Regions from separate parts of the Paenibacillus sp. FSL H3-0469 genome, predicted to be linked through region 1. Evidence: riboswitches for the same ligand, from Rfam matches in the RefSeq annotation. Region 1 holds a riboswitch; each other region holds the start of a gene.
What was found. A riboswitch is a leader RNA that binds a small molecule or an ion and turns the genes downstream of it on or off. The one in region 1 is predicted to bind cobalamin.
Positions count from the first base shown of each region.

Region 2: it holds a riboswitch for cobalamin, as region 1 does, so the genes downstream of both, NSS83_RS28880 (energy-coupling factor ABC transporter permease) here and NSS83_RS22235 (anaerobic ribonucleoside triphosphate reductase) in region 1, are expected to answer to the same signal.
Region 3: it holds a riboswitch for cobalamin, as region 1 does, so the genes downstream of both, NSS83_RS24715 (S-layer homology domain-containing protein) here and NSS83_RS22235 (anaerobic ribonucleoside triphosphate reductase) in region 1, are expected to answer to the same signal.

Region 1 is NZ_CP150302.1:5,044,574-5,049,272, forward strand. It holds gene NSS83_RS22235 (anaerobic ribonucleoside triphosphate reductase) at 1-1,601, opposite strand, end outside; cobalamin riboswitch at 1,911-2,142, opposite strand; gene NSS83_RS22240 (MTH1187 family thiamine-binding protein) at 2,483-2,791, shown strand; gene NSS83_RS22245 (sugar phosphate isomerase/epimerase) at 2,839-3,618, shown strand; tRNA gene NSS83_RS22250 (tRNA-Thr) at 3,717-3,788, shown strand; gene NSS83_RS22255 (hypothetical protein) at 3,937-4,699, shown strand, end outside.
Region 2 is NZ_CP150302.1:6,624,298-6,628,996, forward strand. It holds gene NSS83_RS28870 (hypothetical protein) at 1-77, shown strand, start outside; gene NSS83_RS28875 (ArsR family transcriptional regulator) at 351-1,283, opposite strand; cobalamin riboswitch at 1,423-1,617, shown strand; gene NSS83_RS28880 (energy-coupling factor ABC transporter permease) at 1,902-2,666, shown strand; gene NSS83_RS28885 (energy-coupling factor ABC transporter substrate-binding protein) at 2,666-2,959, shown strand; gene cbiQ (cobalt ECF transporter T component CbiQ) at 2,956-3,744, shown strand; gene NSS83_RS28895 (ABC transporter ATP-binding protein) at 3,757-4,608, shown strand; gene cobJ (precorrin-3B C(17)-methyltransferase) at 4,647-4,699, shown strand, end outside.
Region 3 is NZ_CP150302.1:5,633,818-5,638,516, forward strand. It holds gene NSS83_RS24710 (hypothetical protein) at 1-1,005, shown strand, start outside; cobalamin riboswitch at 1,607-1,800, shown strand; gene NSS83_RS24715 (S-layer homology domain-containing protein) at 2,014-4,179, shown strand; gene NSS83_RS24720 (DUF4430 domain-containing protein) at 4,634-4,699, shown strand, end outside.

The DNA.
Region 1 (4,699 bases):
AACGAGTTCGTATAGTATTCACGGTCGGTTACGCCAGGGATAGAGCCGAGCACGTTGCGGTCGATCTTCGTGAACTTGCCGGAGAGACCTTCGGCCGGTGTTGCGAACAAGGTGATGTTGAGGTTAAGCTCCTCGCTCTTGCGGTCGCAATATTCACGCATGTGGCGGACGATGGCTACAGCCTTGGCGTGAATCTCCATATCTTCGCCGTGGTGCTTGCCGTACATAGCTTTCATGCATTCTGCCATTCCAATGAAGCCCAGCGACAGACTGCCGTGCTTCAGCAGTTCGCCTACGCTGTCATCAGGGGCAAGCTGCTCGCCGCCCTCCCAGACGCCTTCACGCATCATGAAATCGGAGGCTTTGGCCTTCTGGGAAGCCTGAATACGGAAGCGGTGCAGCAGGCCGTCGAGCGCAATATCCATATAGTGAGTGAGGTCATCGAAGAACCCTTCTTCATCAGCAGCGAGACGGCGGTTGGTTATCGTGCCGTGGGCCAGACCAAGACGCACCAGGTTGAGCGTGTTGAAGGACAGGTTGCCTTTGCCGGAGCAGTGGTTACGTCCGAAGCGGTCGCCGAGCACACGGGTGCGGCAGCCCATGGTAGCGAATTCGGTATCCGGGTCAGCCGGATCATAATATTGCATATTCAACGGAGCGTCCAGGTTGGCGAAGTTCGGATACAATCTGCGCGCCGAGCACTCGGCTGCCTTCAGGAACAGCTCGTAGTTAGGATCACCCGGCTGCTGGTTGATGCCTTGCTTACATTTGAAGATCTGAATCGGGAACACCGGCGTCTCTCCGCTGCCCAGTCCGTTCATGGTGGCCGTCAGCAGCGAGCTGATCACAAGCTGGCCCTCCGGGGAGGTACAGGTGCCGTAGTTGATGCTGGTAAAAGGAATCTGTCCGCCGGAGCGGCTGGACATCGTATTCAGGTTATGTACCATACTCTCTGCGGCCTGCAGAGTCTCGCTCTCTGTCTCCTTAAGGGCAAAACGGAAGGCGCGCGGATACTGCTCAGCCAGATCGCTGCGGCTCATCGTAATCTCCCCAAGCTCAGACACTTCTGCATTCTCCTCGAAATACTCCAGACCTTTGCGGAAGAGCTTGGAGAAGGATTTGGTAACATAAGGGGCCAGATCATAATCCAGCTTGTTGGCGGATACGCCGCCGTATTGCGCATTCTGCTGTGACTGGAAAATAATCGCCACCAGCGACATCGCCGTCATAATCGAGTTGGGAGGCCGTACACTGCCGTTGCCGGTATTGAAGCCTTCACGGAGAAGCCGTTCGAACGGAATGAAGATGCAGTTCGTGGTTCCAATGGCGTATTGATCAAGGTCATGTACATAGACGACATTATCCAAGGTAGCCTGTACCAGCTGTGGCGGCATGGTGAAGTTGCGGGCATACCATTTGGAGTATTCACTGCCGAACTTGCTCATTTTGCCGGAAAAGCTCTCCCCGTTCAGGTTGGCGTTCTCGCGCAGCAGATCCAGATCCCGGCTGTCGATAATATCCCGTCCCAGATGAATGACCTCTTCCAAAAGATCCTCCTGTGCAGCTTGTCCTTCGTTATAACGTTTCTCCAGCAGTGTCATTATATAACTCTCTCCTCTCGGGTATTGTAAGCGTTAAAAAAGCACCTCCGGCCGGGAAGGCCGGAAATGCCCGAATGCAGGATGCAAAGCTCCAGAAAGCGGAAATTTGCCTGTGGTCTGGGTGGAATATACGAGCAGACAAGGGACGAATAGCTTTCGCCCGTTCTTGTATATTCCGCAGAGCCGATACCTGAAGATAATCATTTGATCGTCCTCAGGTATCGGCAGCCTCTGGCCCGATTGACGGAAGGCTAACTCTGCTATGGCAGGCCGCATACGGACACCTCCCCTGTTCCTCGCAGGAGTCTAAGCGGTGCCACCGAAACAGGCAGGTCTCCTGGCTTCCGGCAACTCCTCCGGCGCCTTCCCGGGGGGCTTATTCCGCCCCTTAGTGGCAATTAGCCGGAGAATGCGGCCCTGGGCATCGCACCCTGGGAGCATCCGGTTACAGTGGCGGGACCGCAGCGGCTTTGCACCGCGCTTCCCTATTAAGTCTCACCTCTATTACTAGGGGTGAAACACCTGTTTCTACTATATTTTGATATCGTTCAATAAACGTACCGCAATATATTGTGTTTGTAAATGTTTTTTTGCAATCCCGCACGGGGAGCGGGTTCGGCGCTTTTACTCACAGCTGATCCACAGTTAGTCCACAGGTAATCCACAACTTTCCTCTAAATCTGCCTTGAATTTTTCATAAATTCTCCGAAAATACGCCACAAAGAATCCATAAATAGAGTGCGTCTAATCCTCGTAATCTTTTTAACGAATATTGAGAGAGTAGCGGGGCGGGCAGGGGATTTGTGGGAAGCTTGGCGAAGCGGTACAATAAGAGGATAATCAGGGGGCAGGCAGATCAGATAATCAGGAGGGTGATTACGATGGCAATTGGCGAAGTGACCGTTATTCCGGTTGGCACAGGCAGTACCAGCCTCAGCAGCTATGTGGCCGAGATGCAGCGCGTGCTGGAGACGGTGGAGGGCATAACCTACGAGCTTACTTCCATGGGAACGATTATTGAAGGGCCGGTAGCGCGGATTCTGGCTGCGGTAGAAGCGCTGCATGAGTCGCCGTTCACCGCCGGGGCGCAGAGAGTCTCAACCTCGCTCAAGATCGACGACCGGCGCGACAAGCCCTCCACCAGCCGCAGCAAGCTGGAATCCGTGGAGCGCAAGCTGCAAGGAGAGTAACCATTATAGTATCTAATCAGAATTAACCGATAAGGAGCGGATTCTTCATGACAGAAGCAGCACAGCAGATCGGAATTCAAATGTATACATTGCGTGACCAGACGGAACGCGATTTCCTCGGTACACTGGCCAAGGTGGCAGAGATGGGGTACCACGCAGTGGAATTCGCCGGTTATTTCGGTGTATCTGCAGGGGAACTGCGCCGTAAGCTGGATGAGCTTGGCCTGGCTGCCCCTTCGGCGCATGTAGGCCTGGACTTCAGCAGTCTGGATAAGATGGAACAGGCATTAGCCAAAGAGATTGAATACGGTATAGAGCTCGGACTGCAATATATGATCACCCCGTCGGCACCGCTTCCGCCGAACCCTTCCATAGAGGATGTAACAAGAATCATTCCATTCCTGGAGAAGGCTTCCGCGATGGTCCGGGCGGCAGGGATGCAGTACGGTTATCACAACCATGATTATGAATTCGCAGAGGTTGACGGCAAGGCGGTCATCGATATCTGGCTGGAGCAGATTCCTGCGGAGCAGATGCTGGCAGAGTTCGATTTGGGCTGGGTACACAGGGGCGGAGCTAACCCGGCTCAATATGTATCACGGTACGCCGGACGTGTTCCGCTGGTCCACATTAAGGATTTCGGAGCAGACAATGAGGAGACTGATCTTGGAAAGGGAGAGGTAGATTTCCGGAGCGTCTTCGAGATCGCGGAGCAGAGCGGAATTCTCTATTATATTGTAGAACAAGAGGCTTATGAGGTATCCTCCCTTGCAAGCGCTAAGCTCGCGCTGGATTATTTCCGCGGGCTGGGACTGATGCACGGCTAATGCACGGCTGAGGATACAGCAACCAGCGGAAAAAGGGGTTGCGTTTTCCGCTGGAAGAGTTATAATATTTTTTGTTTGGCAGACACAGAGGTCTGTAGGCTGGTGTAGCTCAGGGGTAGAGCAACGCACTCGTAATGCGTAGGCCGGGGGTTCAATTCCCTTCACCAGCATATTTGTGAAGTCGATAGTGGCGCGGGTTTCCGGTTTTTTGGAACTGCGCCTTTTTTCTATACAAGCATCAACATCTACCATTCTTCTACCCTTTAGTTAAGTAGAGTGGGGAGCATATGGTTGGATGCTAGGAGGCAAGGATCTTATATGGGAAACCGGACATTCCTGGTTGTTACCAGTGCCGATACAGAGTGGATTGATTATGAGAATACAGCTTTCGAGACGAATAATTTTCTCGCTCCAGTATGGTTTTGTCTGGTCAGCCAAGACCAGTTTCAGCGCTATAGCAGCCAGCTTATGCAAGCTTGGAGCAAGATTCAACCCCATATGGACCAACCGGATGTGGAGGATTTGCCGGAGTGGGAACATTTTTCCGAGGCCTTCCAATGGCAGATTCCATGGGCGGATGCTGCAGAGCAATTGCGCCTGAGTTTACCGGGCACGCTGGCCCGTTTCCCGGCGCTTGCCACTCCTGTACAGGAGTGGCTGGAAACCTTATCGACCCATGTACAGCGTTATTCTGCTGCCGTTATTCATCTGGAGCTTTCGCAATATTTCTCGTTCACGGGCGATCCTGCCCTATATCTGAGAGATATTCAAGAGTACGTTACCCTCTGGCAGTCGCCGCAACCCTCGCAGGAGAAGGTCTGGCAGGGAGCAGCCGATAACTTTTATATGCTGAGTGGGGAGCATTTGCCATGGAGAGAACGAACGGCGGCTCAACCGGAGCAAGCTACCGATATTCAGCCAGCACAGTCCATTCCTACAGCATCCGGGAAGCGCCAGTCCAAATGGCGGCAGGAGCTCTACATCTGGTTACTTGCGATTCTATCCGCAGCCCTCTTATTTGCCGTCTATGTCAAGACCTCCAGGGGTTGGTTGGCGGTGCTCTGCTTCTTCATCCCCTCTC
Region 2 (4,699 bases), 1.6 Mb from region 1:
ATCCCTCTGGTGCGGCGGAAAGTGGGCTGGTGGAGGAAATGAAAGGGATAAATCCCGTTGGTGGGGTGAGAGGCTGACGGGTTGGATGTTGGGAGGGCATTAGTGCCCCTGAATTTGCTGAAAGTGGGCGATGAGCGGAAATGAAGAGCATTAGTGCACCTGAATCGGCCAAAAGTGGGCGTGAAGCAGAACTGAGGGGTATTGGCTCCAAAAGTAGCTGAAATGAAAACTACCTAATTAGTCTAACTAATCAATCCCCCCTACCTACCTACCTACCTACCTACCTACCTACCTACCTACCTACCTACCTACCTACCTACCTACGCCATCTAAACACCCTAATCAGGCTTTCATAAAGAACCCGGCAAATCTGCCACACCATCCGTATAAAACAGCTCAAACACCAGATCCTCGTTGTAGTTACCGAAGCCTTTCCCGAACAGGGTGAGACCGCCGATGTGCTCGGCATCCTCCTCGACAGAGAGCCGGAAGGTCCATTGTTTGTTACGGATGCCTACCTGATCGAGGGTGACTTCCGACAGCTTTTGCCCGTCCATGAAGGTGCCCGACTGCGTAATCCGCAGCTGCTTGAGCAGGCCGTATTGATTGGTGAGTGCAGGCCACCAGGCCGGGGTGTATTTTCCCGGATTATCTCCGTAGTCACCGGGGCTGGTCCAGAAGCCAAGCGATTGTCCGTTCAGCGTGAAGGTAATATCCGACGGCCAGTTATTGTTAATCGACGGGGCTTCGGAGGCGATCTCCATCGTGATGGCAAGCTCCTCCGGCTGCTGGCTGGACAGCAGGAAATTCGGGATTTTATACTCGACGAACCCCTTGCCGAACCAAAGAATTCCGGCGTTCACCCGCTCCTGGTCCCAGAAGTAACGGGGATCGTCGAAGTGCCCGATGACCCTCTCCGTCGTAGACAGTCCGCAGGTAGGCTCGATCTGGAAGTCGGAATAATGCCCCACCGGGATGTCCTTGCGGTATCCTCTGCGCGGAGTCCGGGCTTGTCCCGGAAAAACAATCTCTGCCCCGTCGGCGGCCAGTGTACAAATCTTCTGCAGCCCGCTTTTACCGGGAGCCATGTGGCTGGTGATCAGCCCGGCGGCTTCCAGCTTTCGCACATGCATGGTCATAATCGCACTGCTGAGCTTGAGGGCTGCGGCCAGCTCCTTCACGTTCATGGGCTTATCGGACAGCAGCCGCAGCATGTGCAGACGCACGGTACTGGACAGGGCCTCGTACACGGGCAGGGATTGTTCGGTTAGATCAAGTTTCATCAGATGCCTCCACGTTCAAGTTATATAGTTAATAATTATATTACTCAAATAAAATTTCTACAAGCCATGATTGGCTGCAGGACAGCTTTTCCAATTTATATCACAGACACGCTGAGCCGGGTCCGCTATGATGTGAGATGAATTAGCGATGAAACAAGGTGCTCTTGCCGGATGCGGCAAGGGATAACAGGGAATCGGGTGCAACTCCCGAGCGGTCCCGCCACTGTATGGAAGAGCTGCACTTCATGAGGTCACTCGGGAAGCCCCGGGGAAGACGAAGCCTGCGGCGCCTGTATTCCAAGCCAGGAGACCTACCTTGTCGACGCACACCACGACTCTACGCGGATAGGAGCGGTGTACGGATAGGTTAATGAGAAGAGGCGTTCTGCCCTGATGGACCGGAGGAATCTTGGAGCTTAGCGAGGGCACCGGTTGATAGCTGCGGGATACAAGGATACGGACCATAGTGATGGGACGAAGTAAGCCCCTTGTTCTGCTTGGCTTCAGGCTGCGCACTCCATCGAATTTGCCTGCGTACATACACTCCCACCCTTTAGGGTGGGTTTTTTGGGCTTTATGATCTTAGATTGGGAAATCAACAAACATGGAGGGTGACAAATGAAAAAACACAGAGGGTGGAGCTTTGCGGCACTGGTTGCCGGATTTACGGTCTACTTTATGCTGAACGAACCGGGTACGGCCCGCGCGATGCACATTATGGAAGGATTCCTGCCGGTAGGCTGGGCGGTGTTCTGGTGGGCGGCGTTTATCCCGTTCTTTGTGCTGGGAATCTTCAAGCTGAGAGTCATGACCCGGGAGAACCCGGAGCTGAAGCTGCTGCTGGGTCTGGCCGGGGCGTTTACCTTCGTTCTGTCCGCGCTCAAAATGCCTTCCGTTACCGGAAGCAGCTCCCACCCAACCGGTACCGGACTGGGTGCGGTAATGCTGGGGCCGCTGCCCATGAGCGTAATCGGCTCGATTGTCCTGCTGTTTCAGGCGCTGCTGCTGGCGCACGGCGGGATCACTACGCTTGGGGCCAATGCGTTCTCGATGGCGGTGGCGGGTCCTTTTGCCGGATATGCCGTGTATAAGCTGATGATGAAGCTGCCGGACCGCGAGAAGCTGGCTTTGTTCTGTGCGGCAGCGGTAGCTGATCTGAGTACGTATGTAGTGACTTCCTTTCAACTGGCGGTGGCTTTTCCGGCGGCGGATGGCGGCGTTCTGGCTTCTTTTCTCAAATTCGGGGGAATCTTTGCCGTGACGCAAATCCCGCTGGCCATCAGTGAAGGGTTGTTGACGGTACTGCTGTGGAATTGGCTGAAATCGTATAGCCCGAATGAATTGTCGCTGCTGAAACGCAAGGTGAACGGAGGAAGAGCCTAATGAGCAATAAAATGAAAAACGGACTGATGCTGCTGGTTGTTATTCTGCTGGTTATTCTGCCGCTGCTGCTGGTCAACGGGGAATTCGGCGGGGCGGATGATGCGGCTGAAGGTGTAATTACCGAGATTAATCCTGATTATAAGCCGTGGTTCAAGCCGCTGACTGAGCTCCCGGGGGAGACGGAGAGTATGCTGTTTGCATTGCAGGCAGCGATTGGTGCCGGAGTGATCGGTTATACCCTGGGGCTGCTCAAGGGCAAGCAAGGCGGGACGAAGCAGCATAGCAGCAAGTGATCCGGCGGATTGACGTTCTCTCCTACAATAATGCGCTGCGCCAGTTGTCCCCTATGTGGAAAAGCTCGTTCGCAGCCCTGATGTTCCTGCTCTCTTACACCGTACATCCGGTACTGCAGGCTGCAATCACCCTATGGATGATGTCCTGGTGTGTATTGCAGGCCCGTATTCCCTTCCGTGCTTATGGCATGCTGTTCGGCACAGCGCTGCTGTTCTATGCGCTTAGCGTACCGGCACTGCTCGTGGAATTCGGGCATCCGGCAGCGGGTCAGGCTGGTATATTCCCGCTTCCGGGACTGAACCTTCCGGTATATGTTACAGCGGCGGGGCTTCAGCGGGCAGGGGGGCTGCTGGCCAGAATCTCTGCTTGCATGAGCTGTTTCTTTTTCCTGATGTTCACTACTCCGTTTAGTGAGCTTTTGCAGGTGCTGCGCAGGCTGCGGATGCCGCAGATTGTCCTGGAGCTGATGCTGATTATGTACCGCTTCCTGTTCCTGCTGAGTGATGCAGCGCATGGTCTGCTGCTGGCCCGCAGACTGCGCGGAGGCCGCCGTGGCTACAAGGCTAGACTGCGGGAGACTGCGGCCATGGCAGGAGCGTTGTTCGGCAACACGATGCACCGTTATTACGGATTATCGCAGGGGCTGCTGGCGCGCGGATTCACAGACGAGATTATTCTCCCGCCATATACAGCGCGTCCTGTGCCGCGGCGCTATTCAATCCAGGCTTATGCCGGTATTGCGCTGCTGCTGCTGGCTGAAGCGTACTTTATCTCTAATACATGAAAGGAGCCGGCCATGGATCAGGAATCTAGCTTGGCTTGTGACGGAGTGGCGTTCCATTACCCGGATACGAAGGAGCCTGCGCTGCATGAACTGACGTTCTCCATTCCAGCAGGCAGCAAGACGGCGGTGCTTGGGCATAACGGTTCAGGCAAATCGACGCTCTTCCTGCATGCCGTCGGCATTCTGCGCCCGCAGCAGGGTACGGTTGTGCAAGGAGGGAAGGCATTATCCTACTCCAAAAAAGAGCTGGCCGCTCTGCGGCGGAGAGTGGGCCTGGTCTTCCAGGACCCCGAGCAGCAGCTGATCCTCAGCACACCGCTGGAGGATGTGTCATTCGGGCTGCGCGGCAGCGGCATGGCTGAACCGGCTATTGCTGCGCGCTGCCGGGAAGTCATGGAACTGCTGAATCTGACCGATCTGGGCGATAAACCGATTCACCAGCTTAGCCTGGGCCAGAAGAAACGCACGGCACTCGCCGGTGTGCTGGCTATGGAGCCGGAGCTGATTCTGCTGGATGAGCCGACCTCGTATCTGGACCCGTTATCGGAAACACAGATGCTGAAGGGACTTGAAGCCATACATGATAAAGGGACAACCATAGTTATGGCTACGCATGATATGGACCTGGCCTACCGCTGGGCGGACTGGATTATTGTACTGGAGCATGGAAGATGCCGGGCGTCGGGGACGCCGGAGGAGATTTTTGCGGGACGGGAGGAGCTATTGTCCATCGGGCTGGGATTGCCGCTGCTGGCTGATTTATGGTTCAGCCTGCCAGCCAGCCTGACCGCAGGGCAGAGCGCTCCCCGCACCGCCGGCGAATTCAAAGTGAAGCTGCATAAGCTGCTTGCGCTTAAAATATAAAAATCTATAGGTTTCACATGATGAACGGGGGAAGAGGAATGAATAAACAAGGGAAACTGCTGATTATCGGCTTCGGCCCCGGAGCGCTGGA
Region 3 (4,699 bases), 590 kb from region 1:
GACACAGCAACGCCTGCTATGCAGACTGTCTACAATGAAGCCCGCGCCCAGCTGGCTTCGCCGCTGGCGCGGTGGGTCAGCCGCAGCCGATTTCAAATCCTGATCTCAGGGAGCATCCTCGGGATCATTCTGATTGCGGCGGTTATCCTGCTGAGCCAGCTAGGGGGACGCGGCAAGGATACAGCTGCGCCGGTGGCCAGCCCCAGCCCGCTTCCGGCAGTGACCGGACAAGCCGCTGTAGCGGCTCCCGTCTCTGTCCGGCTTATCGGCGGCGGGAATAACGGCGGTGATACAGGGACTGGCGGAAACGCGGAGGGCGGAGCAGGAAGTGGAGAAGCGGGTAAGAAGAACGGCGTGAAGCTGTTGTTCAGCTTCACTGATGCTGCGGAATGCTCCGCCTTCAAGCCGGAGCGGATCGGTGTGGAGTCCGCCAGCGGCGTTACGGACTATGAGGTTAAGGCAACGGTTAGCAGTTGCCAGGTTGCAGCAGGAGCCGGAGCAGACGGCGGTGCTAAGGGTGAGGCAGGTGCCGGAGCGGACGGCGGTGCGAAGGGTGAGGCAGGAGCCGGAGCGGACGGCGGTGCCAAGGCTGAGGCAGGTGCCGGAGTGGACGGCGATGCGAAGGGTGAAGCAGGCGCCGGAGTGGACGGCGATGCGAAGGGTGAAGCAGGAGCCGGAGTGGACGGCGATGCGAGCGGTAAGGCAGGCGCCGGAGTAGACGGCGATGCGAAGGGTGAAGCAGGTGCCGGAGCGGACGGCGATGCGGACAGTGGAGCCGCCGCCTCTCCAGCGGCGGCGGGGAATCTTCCGTCACGCGTATACGAGGTGACGGTGGAGCTATCAGCAGGCGCGAAGCTGGCGGCGGGTGATATGATCACCGCCGGAAGATACTCGCTGAAGCTGGCGGCAGATCCGGGCAGCGCCCCGGAAGCTACAGCTACAGCCGCGCCTAGTGCGGAGCCATCCGCTTCCGCAAGCCCGGAAGCGGACACGGATGCGGAATAACACAGCGGCCATAAGCAGGCTGCGTAAGCTTTTAACTAACGCGATCGGGTAGTGCTCAGAGTAATTCAATCGACATATGTGAATTGTAGCCTATAAGTGCGCTGATGTCCGAAAGAAGCTTCTCAATTGCACTTCGTACACTAGAATCAGGCATAATGGAGTTAATATGGCGTTCTGTTGTATTTGGTGCAGTAGATTTTTGGGATTTGGCCCGGCTGAGGGGATTTGCCGGAATTGATGGTATGAAGTGCAACAGAATGCGTTATCAGCTGCTTTTATACTAATTCTGATGTACATAATACAATCGGCCTTCTGCCGGTGTCTCCATAGGTGCGCTAGTGTGTTGATTAGCAGTAGACCAACGTCTTGATTAGCAGCAGAAGAGTAACTTTTTATAGTCCTGAATAGTACGATGTGCCGGAGGAGCGGGCATGTGCTGTTCAGGATTTTTGTGCGGAATGGGCTGAGCTTTGGGGGAGCTGGAATAGATGTAGCTTGTCTATAGACATACAGGGGAATAGTCGATATGATGGTTTGAGAATATTAAAATTTAATAAGCTTGAGGAAAAGGTGCAGATTGCCTTAGAGACCGCGCGCTGTCGCTAGCAGATGCTGGCAGGGCTATGTCTAATAGAGGAATCTGCTTAAAAGGGAAGCCCGGTGCAAGTCCGGCGCGGTCCCGCCACTGTAAATACGGAGCAACTCCTGAAGAGCCACTGTCTGCTAAGCGGATGGGAAGGCGGGGGAAGCGGTGAAGTATGAGCCAGGAGACCTGCCTTTTTCGATGTTGTTTCTATTCTTCGGGGGTAAGAATGTGAAGCAGATGCTGATATTGGCGAGGGCTGTATGTGCTGTATAGTATGTAATGTGGGAGAGTAATCAACTCCCTCAGCCGCCCTGTGCGAAAGTTCTTCCCCGGCCGCCCTGCATAGGGCGGTCTTTAGGTTGCTGCTCTATCTGCGTAAGGAAGCAGGATTTATCCATTCTATTTCAGGAAAGAGGTTAGTTATGAAGAACCATTCTCTATCATTCAGGTTCACACGGTTGGGACTTGCTGTTATCATGCTGTTTGCACTGCTGGGAGCAGCCGTAGCCCCGGCAGGACAAGCTGCTGCTGCACAGGCAGGCGGAACTTCCGCACCGGCGGTATCCGCTCTGCCCGCAAGTGAGGCAGCCAGTGTGACCGCTGCGGTCTATGCTACTGCAGAATACATGCTGAAGAACGGAGTCCAGTCGGACTGGCAGGCGATTGGCCTTGCACAAGCAGGCTACAAGGTTCCAGCCAGCTATCTGAAGGCGCTTGAAGGTAAGCTGAGTGAGGCTAAGGGTGTTTTTGCCAGAGCTACGGACTATGCCCGCATCACACTTGCTGTTAAGGCACTGGGCGGCGACCCTGAGAAGGTGGCAGGCTATAACCTGATCGAGAAGCTCTACAATCACGAGGCAATTACCGGCCAGACGCTGAATAATCCGGTCTATGCACTGCTGGCTCTGGATTCCGGCAGTTATACAATCCCGGCAAATGCGAAATGGACACAGTCTAAGCTGCTGGCAGAGATTCTGGCGAAGCAAAACCCGGACGGCGGCTTCACCCTGACCACGGGTGCGAGTGATCCGGATATGACAGCGATGACGCTGAATGCACTGGCTGGACACAAGCAGGAAGCAGCCGTGAATACTGCTGGTCAGCGGGCGGCAGCCTGGCTGGCTAAGGCACAGGACAAGAACGGCGGATATGGCGACAGCAGCGAGAGTGTGGCTCAGGCCATTATCGGTCTGTCTGCCTTCGGCATTGATCCGGCGGGAGCAGAGTACACCAAAGGCCAGATCAATCTGGTCAGCAAGCTGCTGAGCTTCAGCGCAGAGGGTGGCGGATTCGTCCACACTGCGGGCGGCAGCTCCAATCCGCTCTCAACGGAGCAGGCTCTGGAGGCTTTGGTAGCGTACAAGCTGTTTGGTACAGGCGGCAAGCTCTTTGATTTTAGCGGCACACCAGTGAAGAATCCTCAGGTAAGTGTCTCGGTTACTGTGGAAGGTCCAAATGGAACCTTGGCTGAGGGCAGCGTGTACGCCGGAAATGTACTTAAGGCACTGGAAAAGACAGCCGCCGCTAAGCGCCTGGCCCTGGTCAATGAAGCAGGCAATTATGTGACGGGGATCGGCGGCGTGATTGCGGGTACTTTTGGCGGATATGATGGCTGGATGTATGTGGTTGCCCGCGGCGGAGCATGGATCTATCCAAGTGTAGGGATGGGCGATTTCGCGCTGGAGGAGAATGACCGCATAGTAGTCTATTATGGCGGGGACAACACGCAGGTGGTTGATGCCGTAACCGTGACTCCCGCACAGCCGCAGCCTGGACAAGAGCTGAAGGTGCAGGTAACCCAGAAGCAATGGGTATGGAATGAGGCGACCTTCACCTCTGATCCGGTAACTTCACCGGCAGCAGGCGTACAGGTAACCATCGGCGGTAAAACAGCAGTTACAGATGCTGCGGGCGTGGCTGTTGTGGTCGGAGGTCTGCCGGCGAATAAATATACCCTGACGGTTACGGGATATCTGAAGGATAAAACCCCAGCAGTTGTCCGTCATACGGTCCCGGTAACGGTGGCTTCTGCGGCGGCGGACCGTCCGGCTTTTGCCGATGTGAAGTCGATCTCGCCTTGGGCGCTGGAGTCGGTATACACGGCGTATGACCGCAAGCTGATGAATGGTGTGAGTGAGGGCAGTCTGCTGTTTGCACCGAAAAAGAATATTACTCGTGCTGAATTTGCAGCACTGCTGCTGCGCTTAACCGGGAACGAGCCGTCTGCGGCGTCTTCCGCTGGGGCCTTCAGTGATGTTAAGGCGGGTACATGGTATTATGGAACAGTGAACCGCGCGAAGGAGTTAGGTATTATCAGCGGCGTGAGCGCCACGACGTTCAAACCGGACGGGCTGGTTACACGCCAGGATATGGCTGTGATGATGGTTAGAGCTTTTAAGCTGGATGCAGCTGGAGCCGGAGCAGGCGCTGGTAAGTTCAGCGACGAAGATAAAATTAGTGACTATGCATTGTCCGCTGTCCGCACGGTAACGGGACTTGGATATATGAGCGGCACCGGCGGCGCATTTGAGCCTACTGCTGTGGTAACCCGTGAGATGGCTGCTGCTGTAGCGGTTAGATTGCCATAGTTGAGTAAGAGTAGGGGATGGTATAGTTTAGTTGAAAGTTCCATTCCGCTGCAGGATGGGTGCTGTACGCTGGGGCGGACAATAAGTGGATAAATGACATCTAATTTGGCAGGATTTGCTGCAAAGCGGGAGTTAGTTGGAAAAACAACACTTATTCACGCCCGAAGCTCCCGTATGATGGGTTGTGGGCAGAATTAGATGCCTGAAATCCAACTAATTTCTATACAGGTGCGTAACAAGAATAATTAAGTGTAGAAAATCTAACTAACGCCCCCGTGCCGATGAGTAGTTGAGGCGTATAGGGTTGTTGAAGCGTTGCAGGCCCATTAGACAGGCGATTTTGCTTGGAATTAGTTCGGATATGTCTTGAAAAGTAAGCATAAGGTGTATGAAGGAACGGGGAACAGGCTGACTGGCCCCCGTTCTTTTCCCTTTTTGTGGAGGTGTGCAGGTAATGTTCTATCTAGTCAAAAGAGGCCGGGGAAGGCTGGCTCCGCTGCTTCTCCTGCTGATGGTATTG